Regions from separate parts of the Sphingomonas sp. Leaf257 genome, predicted to be linked through region 3. Evidence: predicted binding sites of a transcription regulator. Region 3 holds the regulator's gene; each other region holds the start of a gene.
The links. Region 3 encodes LexA, which represses DNA repair genes until DNA is damaged. Its sites were predicted from a motif close to GTTCCNCNCTTGTTCT; they were not measured.

Region 1 (4,914 bases), 220 kb from region 3:
GGCAGGACGGCGATACCTTGCTGACGCTCGGGCGTAATTTCCTACTCGACGCCGAACTAGCCAGCCATATCGAGGATCTGCCGGGGGTGAAGGCGGTGGCGATGAAGTCGTCCGAAGCGCGGTTGGCCCTGGTGGGGTAAGGGCGCGCGCATCGGCCGATGAGCGGCGAACCCCGTGTCTCGTGCGAGAACGGGTGATGGTCCTATGTCATCGCGAAGGTCTTCCACCATCCAGGCGAAGGCCGAGATCCAGTTGTGCAAACGTGGGCAGCTTGTGCCAATCGCGTCGTAACTGGACCCCGGCTTTCGGTGGCCTGAGTGGACAATGGGAATCGGGTCTTCGCGGCAGCTCTCGACCTAAGCCCAGACGATATCAGCCGCCGACTTCGCGGCGATCCTGTTCCTCTTCGCCGGCCTCACCGTGATTGCCATAGCCACCGCCGGAGGTATCGGCCTCATCCTCATTGGGCAGGTTTTCCGGGCTGGTCTGTTCGGGATCGGTCATCATGGCATCTCTCCTTCCATCGCATAACGCCTTGGAGAGGCCGGACGATCCTCAGAATAGCTCACCCTGCGGGCCTCTGGGCGGACGGAACAGGCTGGTATCGAGGCGGGGCCGATCCTGGTTCAGCTCATGCAGCTTACAGGCACGGTGAAAGCGGACCCGGAGCAACTCCGCCCATGGCCCTTGCCCCTTCATCCGGGTGAAGAAATCGGGATCATTGTCCCGCCCGCCCCGCAAGGACCGGATGATCGCCATCACCTTGCCCGCCCGTTCGGGATAGTGGGTGTCGAGCCAGGCGCGGAACAGCGGGGCGACCTCGTGCGGCAGGCGTATGGGGATGAAGAAGGCGTGCCGCGCCCCCGCCTGCGCCGCGCGGGCGACGAGATGTTCGATCTCATGATCGGTGATCGCGGGAATGACGGGCGCGATCGAAACATAGGTGGGGATACCCGCCGCCGCCAGCTTCGCCACGGCCGCCAACCGTCGCTCGGGCGTGGGCGCCCGCGGCTCCACCGTCCGCGCGACCTTGGCGTCGAGCGAGGTGACCGAGAGGCAGACGGTTGCCAGCCCCTTCGCCGCCATCGGGGCCAGGATATCGACGTCGCGCACCACGCGGTCGGATTTGGTCGTGATCGCCACCGGATGATCCGTCTCCGCGAGTACCTCCAGGATCGATCGGGTGATCCGCCATTCGCTCTCGATCGGTTGATAAGGATCGGTGTTGGTGCCTAGCGCGATCGGCGCGACGCGGTAGCCGGGCTTGGCCAACTCGGCGCGAAGCAAAGTGGCGGCATCGGGCTTGGCAAACAACCGGCTCTCAAAATCCAGCCCCGGCGACAGGTCGTGATAGGCGTGGGTCGGCCGGGCAAAGCAGTAGATGCAACCATGCTCACAGCCAGCGAAAGCGTTGATCGACTGGCTGAACGGCACGTCGGGCGAGGTGTTGCGTGTCAGGATCGTTCGTGGCGTCAGGACCGTGACGCTGGTTCGCAGCGGCGGCGGCGCGCCGTCGACCAGCGACTGGGCGTCGAGCCAGTCGCCGTCCACCTCCCGCTCCGGCAGGGCGAAGCGTCGGCTCGTCGCGTTGTTGGTGGCCCCTCGGGACGCGATCTTCGACATGGCGGGAATAGAACATGAATGGAACAAATGGGCAAGCATAGGACGCTTGCTACGCCGCAGCCATTCGATCATTATCGGAACGTATTAAGAACGGAGGGTCGAATGGCGCGTCTGGAATATCTCGAATTGCCGGTCGGTGATCGGGCGGCGGCGAAGCATTTTTATGCAGAGGCGTTTGGCTGGACCTTCACCGACTTCGGGCCGGATTATGCCGCGACGATGAGCGGTGATACCGATGTCGGACTCGATGCCGCATCGGACAAGGTGAAGGCCCCGCTGCCGGTCATACGGGTCGACGATCTTGAGGCGACGCTTTCCGCCGTGGAGGCGGCGGGCGGGTCGATCGTGGTGCCGATCTTCGCTTTTCCCGGCGGTCGGCGCTTTCACTTTCGCGATGTCGACGGGCATGAACTGGCGGCGATGCAGGCGGACTGATCAGCGCTCCAGCAGGCGGGGCATCAGCTCGACGAAGTTGCAGGGACGATGGCGGCTGTCGAGCTGGTCGCGCAAGATGCCGTTCCACGCATCCTTGACCGCACCCGTCGAGCCGGGGAGTGCGAAGATATAGGTGCCGCGCGCCACACAGGCGCAGGCGCGGGACTGGATGGTCGAGGTGCCGATGGTCTGATAGCTCAGCCAGCGGAAGAGTTCGCCGAAACCGGGTATCATCTTGGTCGCAACGCGTTCGACGGCTTCGGGCGTGACGTCGCGGCCGGTGACTCCGGTGCCGCCGGTGGTCAGCACGCAGTCGATGCTGGCATCGTCGATCCAGTGGTTGAGTTGGGCGACGATCTGGTCCGCATCGTCGCGCAGGATGGTGCGATCGGCCAGTTCATGACCCGCATCGGCGAGCAGACCGGCCAGCGTATCGCCGGACCGGTCCTCGGCCAGCGAGCGGGTGTCGGATACGGTCAGCACTGCGATGCGGACAGGAGTGAAGCTGCGGGTCGTGTCGATGGGCATGGCGGAGTGAACGTCTCGGCGCGAGTTTTGGGGGCGGCTTTGGTGGTGGGGCGTAGCCTTCGACTTTGCGTAGGCTGAATGGGGTTGGGGGGGCAGTCATAATGCGAGAGGATTGTATCTGCGTGCGCTTCGACTTCGCTCAGCGTGAACGGAGGTTGTGGTAAAGCCAAAATCCTCATCCGCCGTTCAGCCTGAGCGAAGTCGAAGGCCAGGGGAGTTCCCTGGCCGGGATCAGTTCGCCTGAGGCATCGCCGTATTCGACTGCGGGCTGACGGTCGCATTCAGTGCGAGGGTCGTCTTGGGCGTCACGCTCGCCTGTGCGACGTTCGGTCGTTGCAGGCGGATCGCCGAGGCACCCGGCAGGCCCGGGAAGCGCGGCCACAGCCCTTGCGCCAACGCGGCGCGGCTGGGCGACTTCGATTTGCCGGTCTGGCCCTCGTACATCCAGTAGTTGCGCAGGACCATGGTGACGTATCCGCGCGTCTCCCAATAGGGGATGCTCTCGATATAGAGCAGCGGATCGCCATTGTCGTGGACCAGGCTGTTCCATTCGCCCACCGGCTTCGGCCCGGCATTATAGGCCGCGATCACCTTGGGCAGCAGGCCGCCGGTCACGCCGGTCATGTCACGCAGGCGCTCCAAATGGCGCTGGCCGATATCCATATTGGTCGACGGCTTGGTGAGCGCACTGCGATCGATCGATACACCGCGCTCGCGCGCGAAATCGGTCGCGGCGGCGGGCATGATCTGCATCAGGCCATAGGCGCCCGTCGGGCTGACCACCTTGTTGCGGAAGCCGCTTTCCTGAAGCGTATGGGCATAGACCAGCGCCTTTTCGACACGCCAACCGCTGTCGGGGGCCCAGTTCGGCGTCGGATAGCGCGCCTCGGCGGTGGCGGTCACGCCTGCCGGACAGTTGTGCGCCAGCCAGACCGTGGTGGCGGGCAGGTCCAGCGACTCGGCGAGGCGGACGAGGCTACGGAACTCGGTCGGCTGGCCGATCCGCGCCTGCTGGCGGATGACCTGATCGGCAAGGTCGGTTTCGCCGACTTCGACTAGCGCGGCGGCGACCAGGATATTGGGGCGGCGATCCAGCGCGGCCCAGTCGGTGGCGACCAGTTGCCCCTTGGGCTCGCGATCGCCGCGCATCCCCAGCGCCTGCCGAGCGAGCTGGCCATAAAAGCTCTCGCGGAATTGCGAGGCGGAGCGCAGGCGGCCCTCGATCTTATCGGGACGGCCGCAGACCATGTCGGCGCGCGCCGCCCAATAAAGCGCGGCGGCGCGCAGATCGACATCGGTGGCGCGCGCCGCCGTACCCTCGAACGCGGTCGCGGCGGCCTGGCAGTCATTCTGTCGCCATGCCGACAGGGCGACGGTCCAGCGGCCCTGTACGGCCCAGTCGCCCGATCCTTCGGCGGCCTGCGCCGCCAGCATGCGGGCATTGGCGTCGTCGCCGCTGAGGAAATAGATCCAGGCGACCTTCTGCTGCCACTCGGTCAGCGCCTCGGGCGACAGGCCTTGCGTCGATTCGAGCAACGCGCGCGCGGAGGGGCCGTCGTCCGCCTTGACGAAGGGCTGCATCCTGACGGCCAGATCGGCGGCGATCTGGTCGCTGCGCACGCTCTTTGCACGGGTGCGGCGGGGCGCGCCGTCCTGCCAGATCAGCGTGTGCGCCTCGGGCAATGGCGGCAGGTCATGCGCGCCGCGCGAGCGGGCGAGGCGGGCCAACTGCTCGGCCTGGGGCAGTTCGGGCGCTTCGTTCAGCAGGGCGACCAGCCGCTCGACCTCGACCTTGGGCGAACCCTTGGCGGTGTAGAGTTCGGCGCGCGCGATGGCGTGGAGCGGACCGGGCTTGAGCGCGTCGAGTTCCAGCTGCGCGTCGCTCCAGCGGCTGTCCCGGATCGCGGCGAAGACGCGCATATAGCCCGACTTCTGATCGGCATCGAGCAATGCGGGGATGGCGGGCGGGGCCTTGAGCGCGGCGGGGCTGCGGACGTCGGCGTTGGGGACGGGTTCGGCGGCAAGGGCTGCACCGCCGACGACCGTCAACAAAGCCCCGATGGTCGCGCCCTTCGCGATCGTCCGGCCCAGCTTCATGCGCGCAAATCCCCCATGACCCTTTGCAAGTCTTTCCAGCTTTCCGCCTTCGCCATCGGCTTCTCGATCAGGAAGCGCGGGTGGAACGTGGCGACGACGTTCGTTTTTCCGCTTTTATGGTCAATGACATGTGAATGTCCGCGCGCGTCGGTCAACTCGGTCCCGAGTACGGCACGGCTCGCCGCATTGCCGAGCAGCAGCAGCCCGCGCGGGGCGACGAGCCCGACATGG
Region 2 (4,914 bases), on a different contig from region 3:
TTCTCCCGCAGCGCGGGCACAGAAACACACCGCAAGCGCAGGGCGCTAACGGGCAACGGCAATTGGTGTCGTTGGTGGCGCACCCCAGGAATCGAACCTGAGCAAGGACCGCTCGCAGCCATGTGTCTGTGAAGACGAGTCGGGGTATGGGCGACAAACGCCGTGCTGGCAAGTCGAGATTTTTTGGCGGCGTCCTGATTCGAGACGAGTAGCCTGTCCCCGCCTCGCGCGTAGGCGCGCGATCCTTATACCCGCGAAAAAGCCCCGCGCTGCCAAAGCAACACGGGGCCGAATATCACAGTGGGTTTTGAGCAGCCCGCCGGAAACGCCCTAACACTAGGACACCACTACTTAGTCGGCCCCCGCTTGGCGACGAAGCCATGCTTGGCGCACCATTCCTGATACGTGGTCTTGCTTGCCTTGCTGATCGTCTTCGCCGGGTTGGTGAACCAAATCTCGATCGTCCAATCGGGATAGGCCTTTTTCACGGCGAGCATCTTGCGGCGATCCCCCGCATCGAACAGGCCCTTGGCTTCCACGATGCGCTTACCCTCCCGGTCGATAAAATCAGGCATGTAGGTGCATTCTAGGATGTAGGGCAGCTTAACCGCTTCATACTCCCACCCGGCTCCCAGGTCGCGAGCGCAGCGCGCTTCAAAGGGATTGCGGTACGTCATCGCACGAACAGCGCAGCTTCTGCCGCCCGCCTCCGCACTAGTCCTGGCAGGGTCTTTCCGCCCCCTTTGACCCACGCACCAAACTGCGCAGCCGCTCTCTTGTAATCGCCTGCCTTTAGCTTCTTCGCCAGCGTACTATCGCGAAGAGCCTTTTCCCCGACATTGAAGGCGAACGATACGAGCGCATCGAATTGGTTCTGGGTGAGCGCGACCCCTAGCCCGTTTACTGCCTTCTCGAACCGCACAACATCCTGAGCAAGTAGCGCAGTCGCTTGCGCCTCAGTGATGACCATGCCGCGCTTAACATGCGCGCCAGTCGAGCCGTAGCCGATGGTTAGAACGCCAGCAGGGCAAATGTACGCCTGTGTTCGCAATCCCTCAAACTGTTTGATAAGGGCAAGTCCGTTGGATGATGTTTTCATCCAGTATCTATCAGAACGGACTACCGCTGCCAGTTAAGTGCGCAGTTTACGTTTCATCCTCTCCGATAAGTATCTGTGTAACAACAGAAGGAGAGAGAGATGTCCAAATTTCCAAAGCAGAATTACAAGTCTGAGAAGGCTGCTCTTAGGAATGCGATCTTCCGCTGCACGAACGACAAGCACCCCCAATATAACGACTATGGTGGTCGCGGCATCACGGTGGACTCGTCCTTCATCGGACAAGACGGATTTGCGAACTTCCTGAAAGCGATCGGTCCTAAGCCAAGTCCCGAACTGACGCTGGACCGCGTGAGCAACGACAAGGGATATGAACCCGGTAACATCGCTTGGACTTCGCGCAGCCTTCAGCAGCGCAATCGACGTAGCCCTCGCGCCCAGGTGGCAGACTTGGGTTGGGGCTTGAAGAAGTACAAGACGAAGATGAAGTGCGGCTCGCTTACCACACGATACAGTCCGTACATAGAAGTCGATGGCACGAAAAAGAGCTTGGTTGAGTGGTCAGAGATACTAGGCGTTTGTAAGCGCACGCTAAAGCAACGCATTCTTCGCGGCAAGTCACCGAGCGAAGCGCTTGTACCGGTCCTATTCGACCCACATGGCAATCCACGCCGTGATGGTCCGACAATCCACTAAAACAAGAGGAGACAACGCCCATGACGGACAAGGTACTACGCGAACTGGTCGAGAACACCATCGGTCAGCTGGAAGCGCAGGTCGAGGAGATGAACACCCGCTATGAAGCCACCAAGGCTGAACATGAGGCGACAATGAAGCGTGTGAGCCAAGGGCTCGAACGCATCTTTGGCATACTCCGTGGAAAGTGAACTGACCCGCGAAGACAAGGTGGAGCGCTACCGCAGTGACATTGTGGCGCTCCTCCAGATCGATCCTCACTGCCCGATTGCCAATCTACTCGGCCGAGCGTTGATGGACTTGTACGAAGAGATTTACCCATAACAGCATGGCCCCAGAAACGGGGCCATCGCCATATCTAAACTGCCTTTTTCAACGGCTCCGGCTTTTTGTCGTCCGGGAGCGTCTTTCTCAGATGCTCGTGTACCATTCGAGCATTGAACGGCTTGGCGATGAACGTGGCCTTCTCTGGCATGTCCCCTGGCTTGGGTTTTACATTGCCGCTGGCAATCACGATTTCAATATGTGGCCAGTGCTTATCGACATGGCGGGCCAACTCGAAGCCGTTGCGACCACCCGGCATCTCTACGTCACTGAAGAGCAGGATCACGCTGCTATGATGTTCGTCCAGGAGCGTGACAGCGGCATCCCCATTATCGGCCTCATGGAACCGAAAGCCAGCCTCCTCAAGGATGTCACAGGCATCCATGAGAATGATCGGATCGTCGTCTACGACGAGGGCGTAAGGGGTCGTCGACTTTTCCATCCGCCAACAACCAGCCGTTTCGGAGGCAGTTTCCTCACGTCCCAAAAACAATGGTTTGTCACCGAGAAAAACGACCCTTGCCGAATCGTTCCCCCTATGTTCTCATTGGGCAATGGAACGCATCGATCCCCACGCAATCAGTGATGCGCTGCTCACCTCCGCAGGTTGGGCGCGCGTAGGCCTCACGGCTCCCGTTCAACGCATCCGCGAGCAGGCGGCCAAAGAGCTGGCGCTGACCATATGCGAACGGCTCAATCCCAGCCGTTTGCCTGATCGAAACCAACTGCCCCTACCCCTTTGATGTGGGCAACGCGCGGTTTAAAACGCTCTCTGATTTTACCCGTCATCACGCGAATATCGGAGCAGTCTGCGGTTCGTGCGGCCATCAGGGCGTAGTGCATCGTGATCCCTTCGCGCGTTGGTGCTTTCTCTTCCGCAAGAACACCGCAATGGAATGTCTGCCGGGCTACCTGCGCTGCTCGAAATGCGGAGCGCGTCCCAAACATATCATGCCTGCCAACCTACCACCGACGTTTCCCGAATGGGGCGCCAGCGAGACTGCCTGGAAACGGCTGCAACGCCGCTTGCGGGGCTGACACGCCCACCCCATGATTATTTAATGACAGAGACACCGAAGGGATCAGGTCGCTTACTCACGCCGGGTGAAATTGCCCTCGCCAAGTCCGTGTACCGGGACAGCGTAAACCTCGCTGGCGTTGAGGTAAGACGGAAAAAGTGGGCGTTCTTTCAGCCCAAGCATACCGTCATGGCTCCGTGCGGTCATCTGCACCTCCACCCCGAAAGCGACATGTGGAGCGAGGACTTCAGCAAGGAAGCGCTGGGCAGTCAGGGCCTCTTTCTGCACGAACTCTGCCACGTTTGGCAGACACAACGCGGTGTCTATCTTCCCCTCGCTCGCCACCCTTTCTGCCGATACAGCTACACCCTCAAGCCTGGATGGAAGCTGCATCGCTATGGGCTGGAGCAGCAAGCCGAGATCGTCAGGCATGCCTTCCTCATGCGGCAAGGCTATCCCGTTCCGGGCGCTCCTCCCCTCTCCTCTTACGAGGCGCTTTTGGGCGTTTTCCGCTAGATCAACAAACTTTTGGCAGTTTGCATTCACGCAAACACAGGGTGAATATCTGGCAGCATCAGCGGGGCATATTCCTGCCGCTGAAACGCCATCCCTTTTGCCGCTATAGCTATTGCCTGAAGCCGGGGCAGCGCTTCGATCGCTATGGACTTGAGCAGCAGGCGGAGATCGTCCGCCATGCCTTTATGCTGAAGCGCGGGGCGGTGGTCGCGGGGGCGCCGCCGTTGGCGCAGTATCGGACCTTGGTGCCGTTTCGGGGGGCTGACTGAGGGGGTTTCGTTCGGGGCAAGTGCCCTCCCCCATCCCCTCCCGCCTGCGGGAGGGGAGCGATACTGGGTGAGCTTCGGGACCAACGTCGCGGCGGCGCATGCTATCGCCCCGGGCACGCCCCTCCCGCAGGCGGGAGGGGATGGGGGAGGGAAAGTCCCGAACCCCGAAAATCTCACGGCCACCCGTTAATATCCGGGAAAAGCCCGGATTGTTCGATCATGGTTAATTTCGTCAACCATCTTTCTCGCGCGCGGGGCCTCCCGCGCTCGTCAGGGGATGGGAGTTACCATGACGGTCATCAACACCAACGGCGCCGCGCTTCGAGCGATGGCGGCCACGCAGCGCGCCAATACCGATCTGGCCCAGTCCATGGCGCGGCTATCCTCGGGCCAGCGGATCAATTCGGCCAAGGACGATGCGGCCGGGCTGGCGATCAGCAGTTCCATGACGGCGCAGATCCGCGGCATGACGCAGGGCATCCGCAACGCCATGGACGGCGTCTCGCTGGTCCAGACCGCCGACGGTGCGCTGACCGAAGTATCGAACATGCTGCAACGGGTCCGCGAACTGGCGGTGCAGGCGGGGTCGGGCACCTACAGCATGAGCGACCGCGCCGCACTCCAGCTGGAAGTGACCGCCGTGTCGACGCAGATCGACCAGACGCTTCGCAATGCCTCGTTCAACGGGGTGGCGTTGTTCAACAACAATCCGCCCGTGTACGACAGCAATAATCAACTGGTCGATGCCAGCGTAAAGCTGAACGTTCAGGCGGGGCCCAATATCAGCGACACGATTCCTATATCTGTACCGCCTATCCCCACAGCCTATGTTCGGAATATAGACGGCTATTGGTACAATGATTACCAAGCTCGCCTTACACAACCTCAAACTCTGAACAGCCTAGACACCACAAAATCTCATTTGGTGACGTTCGACGACTATATGGCGAAGGGAAAAATCGCAGGAGACGATATCACGCGGGACGATATCGGCCGCATCGTCTATCAGCGCGTCGGAGATCAGTGGTATGAT
Region 3 (4,914 bases):
GCGCTTGGGCGGCGGTGATGCTGGCCGCCGGGGGCGTCGGGCTGGGGGCGGCGACCCTGTCTGATGGCGGACGGGTGATGCGGGCTATCGGTCTGGGCGCGATGCTGGTGGTGGCGGGTATGCTGCTGGCCTGGGCGCGTGCCGAGTCGGTCCGGGCACCTGTGCTGGTGCGGCCGGTGATGGCAGACATGGTAGCCGAGGTGGAGACGGCGGAGCCCTTGGCGGCGCGGCAGATCGTCCGACTGATGCTGCGACCGGTTCGGGCGCGGGACGGGCGCGGGCGGATATTGAGCATGCCGCCACGCATTCGGATATCGGTGCCGCAGGAGGATGCGCCGATAGGATTGGGGCCGGGCGCACGGGTCCGATTGCGGGCGCGGCTGATGCCGCCGCCGGGGCCGGTCGCGCCGGGAGGCTATGACTTTGCGCGCGCGGCATGGTTTCAGCGTATCGGTGCCACGGGGCGCGGCTTCGCGCCGGTACAGATACTGCACCAGGCCGATCAAGGTCCCGGGTTGCGCCAGCGCCTGTCGGAGCGGATCACGAGCCAGCTTCCGGGCAGTGCGGGCGGGATTGCGGCGGCGCTGGCGACGGGAGATGTCGGCGCGATCGCGCAGGACGACGCCGAGGCGATGCGGCGAGCCGGGCTGGCGCATCTCCTGTCGGTCAGCGGCCTTCACATCACGGCGGTCGTCGGGATCGTCATGGTGCTGACGATCAGGCTGCTGGCGCTCTGGCCGTGGCTGGCGTTGCGGGTTCGACTGCCGTTGGTCGGAGCAGCGGCCGGAGCCGTTGCCGCCGTCGGATATACGTGGCTGACCGGAGCGGAGGTTCCGACGATACGCTCCTGTGTCGCGGCGATGCTGGTCCTGGCGGCGCTGGCCATGGGTCGGGAAGCGATGACCCTGCGCCTTGTCGCAGCAGGGGCGCTGATCGTGCTGATCTTCCGGCCCGAGGCATTGGTGGGGGCCAGTTTCCAGCTCTCCTTTGCAGCGATCACCGCCATTGTCGCGCTTCATGAGCACCCGGCGGTTCGCCGATGGTTAGGGCCGCATCCCGATTGGCGCTGGGCGGCCTTGCGGCATCTGGGCGCGTTGCTGCTGACCGGGCTGGTGGTCGAGGCGGCGCTGATGCCGATCGCCGTCTATCATTTCCACAAGGCGGGGCTTTACGGCGCACTGGCCAATATCGTCGCGATCCCCTGGACGACCTTCATCGCCATGCCGCTGGAGATGATCGCATTGTTGCTGGAGCCCATGGGGTTGGGCGGCCCATTCTGGTGGTTGCTCGGACTGGCCCTGGGCCTGTTGTTGAAGCTGGCGCATGCGGTGTCCGCCATGCCGGGATCGGTGGTCGCCTTGCCCGTGGCGTCGGGATGGGCGTTCGGGCTGGCCGTCGCGGGGGGATTGTGGATCGCGCTTTGGCGGACCCGGTGGCGATGGCTCGGGACGCCTGCGCTGATGGCCGGTATATGGGTCATGTTGGCAGCGCCTGCACCCGACCTTATCGTCACCGGCGACGGTCGACATGCTGGGATCGCGTCGGGGCATGGCATGGCGCTGCTCCGTGATCGGGCGGGGGATTATATGCGGACCACCCTGTCCGAACTCAGCGGCACCGATGCCGAGCCGCTGGCGCTGGCCGATCAACCGGCGGCGCGTTGCGGGCGGGATATGTGCGTGACCGTTTTGGAGAAGCGCGGGCGGCGCTGGCGGATCGCGGCGACGCGCAGTGGTTATCCGGTGCCATGGACGCAGTTGGTGGCGCTTTGCGGTCGGGTGGATATCATGATCGCCGACCGTCGCCTGCCCGATGCGTGCCGGCCGCGCTGGTTGAAATTGGACAGCTTTGTCTTGGAGCGGACCGGCGGCGTCTCCATCCGGCTCGATCCACCCATGGTGCGGGTGGTGCGCCAACCCGGTGATCGCCATCCATGGTCGATGACCGGACAGAGGGGAGGGCGATAGGCCCTCTATCAACGAAGGGCGATGCATTCGACAGCCCCAAACCGAGACTGTGAGCAAAGCCATCCAAAGCCGGATCAGGGCTTTCTAAGATGGCTTTGCTCCGCCCTCATTCGTAGCGGCGCAGGATGCCCGACAGCTTGCCCTGCACCCGCACCTGCGCGGGCGCGTAGCGCTGCGGGTCATAGGCGCGGTTGGCGGGATCGAGGCGGACCATCGAGCCTTCGCGCCGGAAATATTTCAGCGTCGCTTCGCTATCGTCGATCAGCGCGACCACGATCTGTCCGTCGCGCGCCACATCGGTACGGCGGATCAGCGCATAGTCGCCGTCGAGGATACCCGCCTCGACCATCGAATCGCCGGATACTTCCAGCGCATAATGTTCGCCCGAGCCGAGCAATGCGGCGGGCACGGCCAGCATCGAACTGCCCTCGAACGCCTCGATCGGCAAACCGGCGGCGATCCGGCCATGGAGCGGGATTTCGACCACGTCATTGGCAGGCTCGACTGCCGGACGCGGGGTGGGCGCACGGACATTGGCGGATGCGGGTTCGGCCGCCACGGTCTTTTCCGGCCGGTCAGGCATCCGCAACACTTCCAGCGCGCGGGCGCGATTGGGCAGGCGACGGATGAAGTGGCGTTCCTCCAGTGCGGAGATCAGACGGTGGACGCCCGACTTGGACTTGAGGTCCAGCGCCTCCTTCATCTCTTCGAAAGACGGCGAGACGCCGGTTTCCTTCAAACGGTCGTTGATGAAGCAGACAAGCTCATGCTGCTTTGCGGTGAGCATCGCGATCCTCCGTCCAGAACAGACGTGGAACTTATATGGAACGTTTTGGCTTGCGTCAAGCGAGCATCAGGATTTCCGCCGAGTCGCCTGTCGCGGCGGGGGGAGCGTGTGGCGGGCGGATGATAAGGCAGGTCGAACGCGCCAAAGTCAGCAGCATCGAGCTGTCCTGGATGGCCGCCGCATGAACCCGCCCGTCTATCATCGCCGCGCGAAGATAGTCGATGCGCGGGCCATTGGCGGGCAAATCCTCGCCCAGTATGGCGGGGATGGGCCTGGGCAGTGGCTCGGCCGCACCTGCCAGATGCGCGATCAGGGGGCGCACGAACAGCGTTGCGGTGACGAAGGCCGAGACGGGATTGCCCGGCAGGCTGAGCACCACCGTCTCGCCGAGCCGTCCCGCCATCATCGGCTTGCCGGGGCGAAGCGCGATACGCCAGAAATCGACGCTCCCGCCCGCCGCCTTGAGCGCGGGTTGGACCAGATCATGATCGCCGACCGAGGCGCCGCCGGTCGTCACCAGCAGGTCGGCCTCAACCGAGGCAAAGGCGTCGCGGAGCTTATCGAGATCATCGGGCAGGATGCCCAGATCGATGATCTCGACCGGCAGATCGGCCAGCATCGCCGCCAGCATGACGCCGTTCGATTCGGGCAGGGCGGCGGGATCGGTGCTACCGGGCGGGACCAGTTCGTCGCCGGTCGCGGCGATCGCGACACGAACGGTCGGTCGGACGGGCAGGACGGCGTGACCGCCGGTCGCCGCCACCGCGATGCGCGCGGGGGTCAGTCGCTGCCCGGCAGCGATCAGCGTTGCGCCTTCGGAAAAATCGAGCCCGCGCCGCCGTACATTGCGGCCCTGATGGGCGGGGCCTTCGCCTGCCAGCGTCAGGACCGCGCCGTCGCGCGCCGCTTCCTCCTGGATCAGAACGGTGTCAGTCCCTTCCGGAAGCACCGCGCCGGTAAAGATACGCGTCGCCTGTGCTCGCTCGACCGAACCGCTAAACGGCCGTCCCGCCGCGCTTTCACCGATGACGGTCCATGGCCCCGGCATGTCCTGAAAGCGGATGGCGTAGCCGTCCATCGCCGACAGGTCGTGCGCAGGCTGGGTCCGCCGCGCGGTCACGTCACGCGCGGCCCAGCGTCCGGCAGCTTGGCGCAACGGCAGTTCGACGATGGAGCGTTCGCTGGCCAGGGCGAGCAATCGGGCCTGGGCTTCGGGGACGGGGAGAAGAATGACGGTCGCTCCTTTTGGCCCAAGGACGCTTTTCCGCAGCGTCCGTTCCCCTGCGATCGGAGGCGTTAGGCGTTCCAGTCGCCGGACTTGCCGCCGGTCTTGGCGATCAGGCGAATATCACCGATCGTCATGCGCTTATCGAGGGCCTTTGCCATGTCGTACACGGTCAACAGCGTCACCGACACGGCGGTCAGGGCTTCCATCTCGACACCGGTCTGGCCCGCCATGGCAGCGGTGGCGGTGGCGGTCACGCCTCCCTCGTCCAGAACCAGATCGATCTCTACCTTGCTCAGAGGCAGGGGGTGGCAGAGCGGAATGAGGTCGCTGGTCTTCTTGGCGGCCATGATGCCCGCCACCCGCGCGACCGCCAGCACATCGCCCTTCTGAACGCTGCCCGCGCGGATCGCGGCGGCGGCGTCTCGAGTCATGGTGATGCGGCCTTGCGCCACCGCCTCTCGGGCCGTGACCGCCTTGGCCCCGACATCGACCATGCGCGCCGAGCCTTCTTCGTCGAGATGGGTGAGGCCGGTCATCCGATCAGCGCGCGGGTTGCCGCCTCGACGTCATGCTGGCGCATCAGCGCTTCGCCGACCAGGAAGCAATGAATGCCGTGCGCAGCCATCGCGTCCAGATCCTCGCGGCTGGTCAGCCCGCTTTCGGCCACGAAAGTGCTGCCCGCGGGGGCATGCGCGACCAGTTCATAGGTCCGTTGAAAATCGACGGTGAAGTCCCTGAGATCGCGGTTGTTCACCCCAATCAACCGCGACTTCAACCGCGCGGCGCGCTCCATCTCGGCGGCGTCGTGAACCTCGACCAGCGCGTCCATGCCGCACTCGATCGCAGCGGCCTCGATCTCCTGCATCTGGGTGTCGTCCAGGGCCGCGACGATGATGAGGATGGCGTCGGCCCCCAGTGCGCGCGATTCGTGC

Region 1: a site for LexA is predicted at 1,633-1,648, ahead of ASF14_RS16410 (PA0069 family radical SAM protein). Genes of this name have one in related genera too.
Region 2: a site for LexA is predicted at 2,607-2,622, ahead of ASF14_RS22485 (DUF6771 family protein). Genes of this name have one in related genera too.

The regions. Positions count from the first base shown of each region.
Region 1 covers NZ_LMMH01000034.1:131,865-136,778, reverse strand. Annotated here, with positions in the region: gene dnaE (DNA polymerase III subunit alpha) at 1-140, shown strand, start outside; gene ASF14_RS22435 (hypothetical protein) at 373-507, opposite strand; gene ASF14_RS16410 (PA0069 family radical SAM protein) at 556-1,623, opposite strand; gene ASF14_RS16405 (VOC family protein) at 1,726-2,058, shown strand; gene moaB (molybdenum cofactor biosynthesis protein B) at 2,059-2,586, opposite strand; gene ASF14_RS16395 (lytic transglycosylase domain-containing protein) at 2,818-4,683, opposite strand; gene ASF14_RS16390 (uracil-DNA glycosylase) at 4,680-4,914, opposite strand, start outside.
Region 2 covers NZ_LMMH01000008.1:10,152-15,065, forward strand. Annotated here, with positions in the region: gene ASF14_RS06635 (endodeoxyribonuclease) at 348-677, opposite strand; gene ASF14_RS06640 (lysozyme) at 674-1,099, opposite strand; gene ASF14_RS21355 (hypothetical protein) at 1,199-1,753, shown strand; gene ASF14_RS21360 (hypothetical protein) at 1,774-1,944, shown strand; gene ASF14_RS06645 (response regulator) at 2,112-2,519, opposite strand; gene ASF14_RS22485 (DUF6771 family protein) at 2,632-2,820, shown strand; gene ASF14_RS21815 (hypothetical protein) at 2,771-2,920, opposite strand; gene ASF14_RS22170 (vgr related protein) at 3,139-3,612, shown strand; gene ASF14_RS06655 (hypothetical protein) at 3,654-3,881, shown strand; gene ASF14_RS22175 (flagellin N-terminal helical domain-containing protein) at 4,171-4,914, shown strand, end outside.
Region 3 covers NZ_LMMH01000034.1:351,742-356,655, reverse strand. Annotated here, with positions in the region: gene ASF14_RS17515 (ComEC/Rec2 family competence protein) at 1-1,967, shown strand, start outside; gene lexA (transcriptional repressor LexA) at 2,074-2,754, opposite strand; gene ASF14_RS17505 (molybdopterin molybdotransferase MoeA) at 2,810-3,985, opposite strand; gene moaC (cyclic pyranopterin monophosphate synthase MoaC) at 4,051-4,518, opposite strand; gene trpC (indole-3-glycerol phosphate synthase TrpC) at 4,515-4,914, opposite strand, start outside.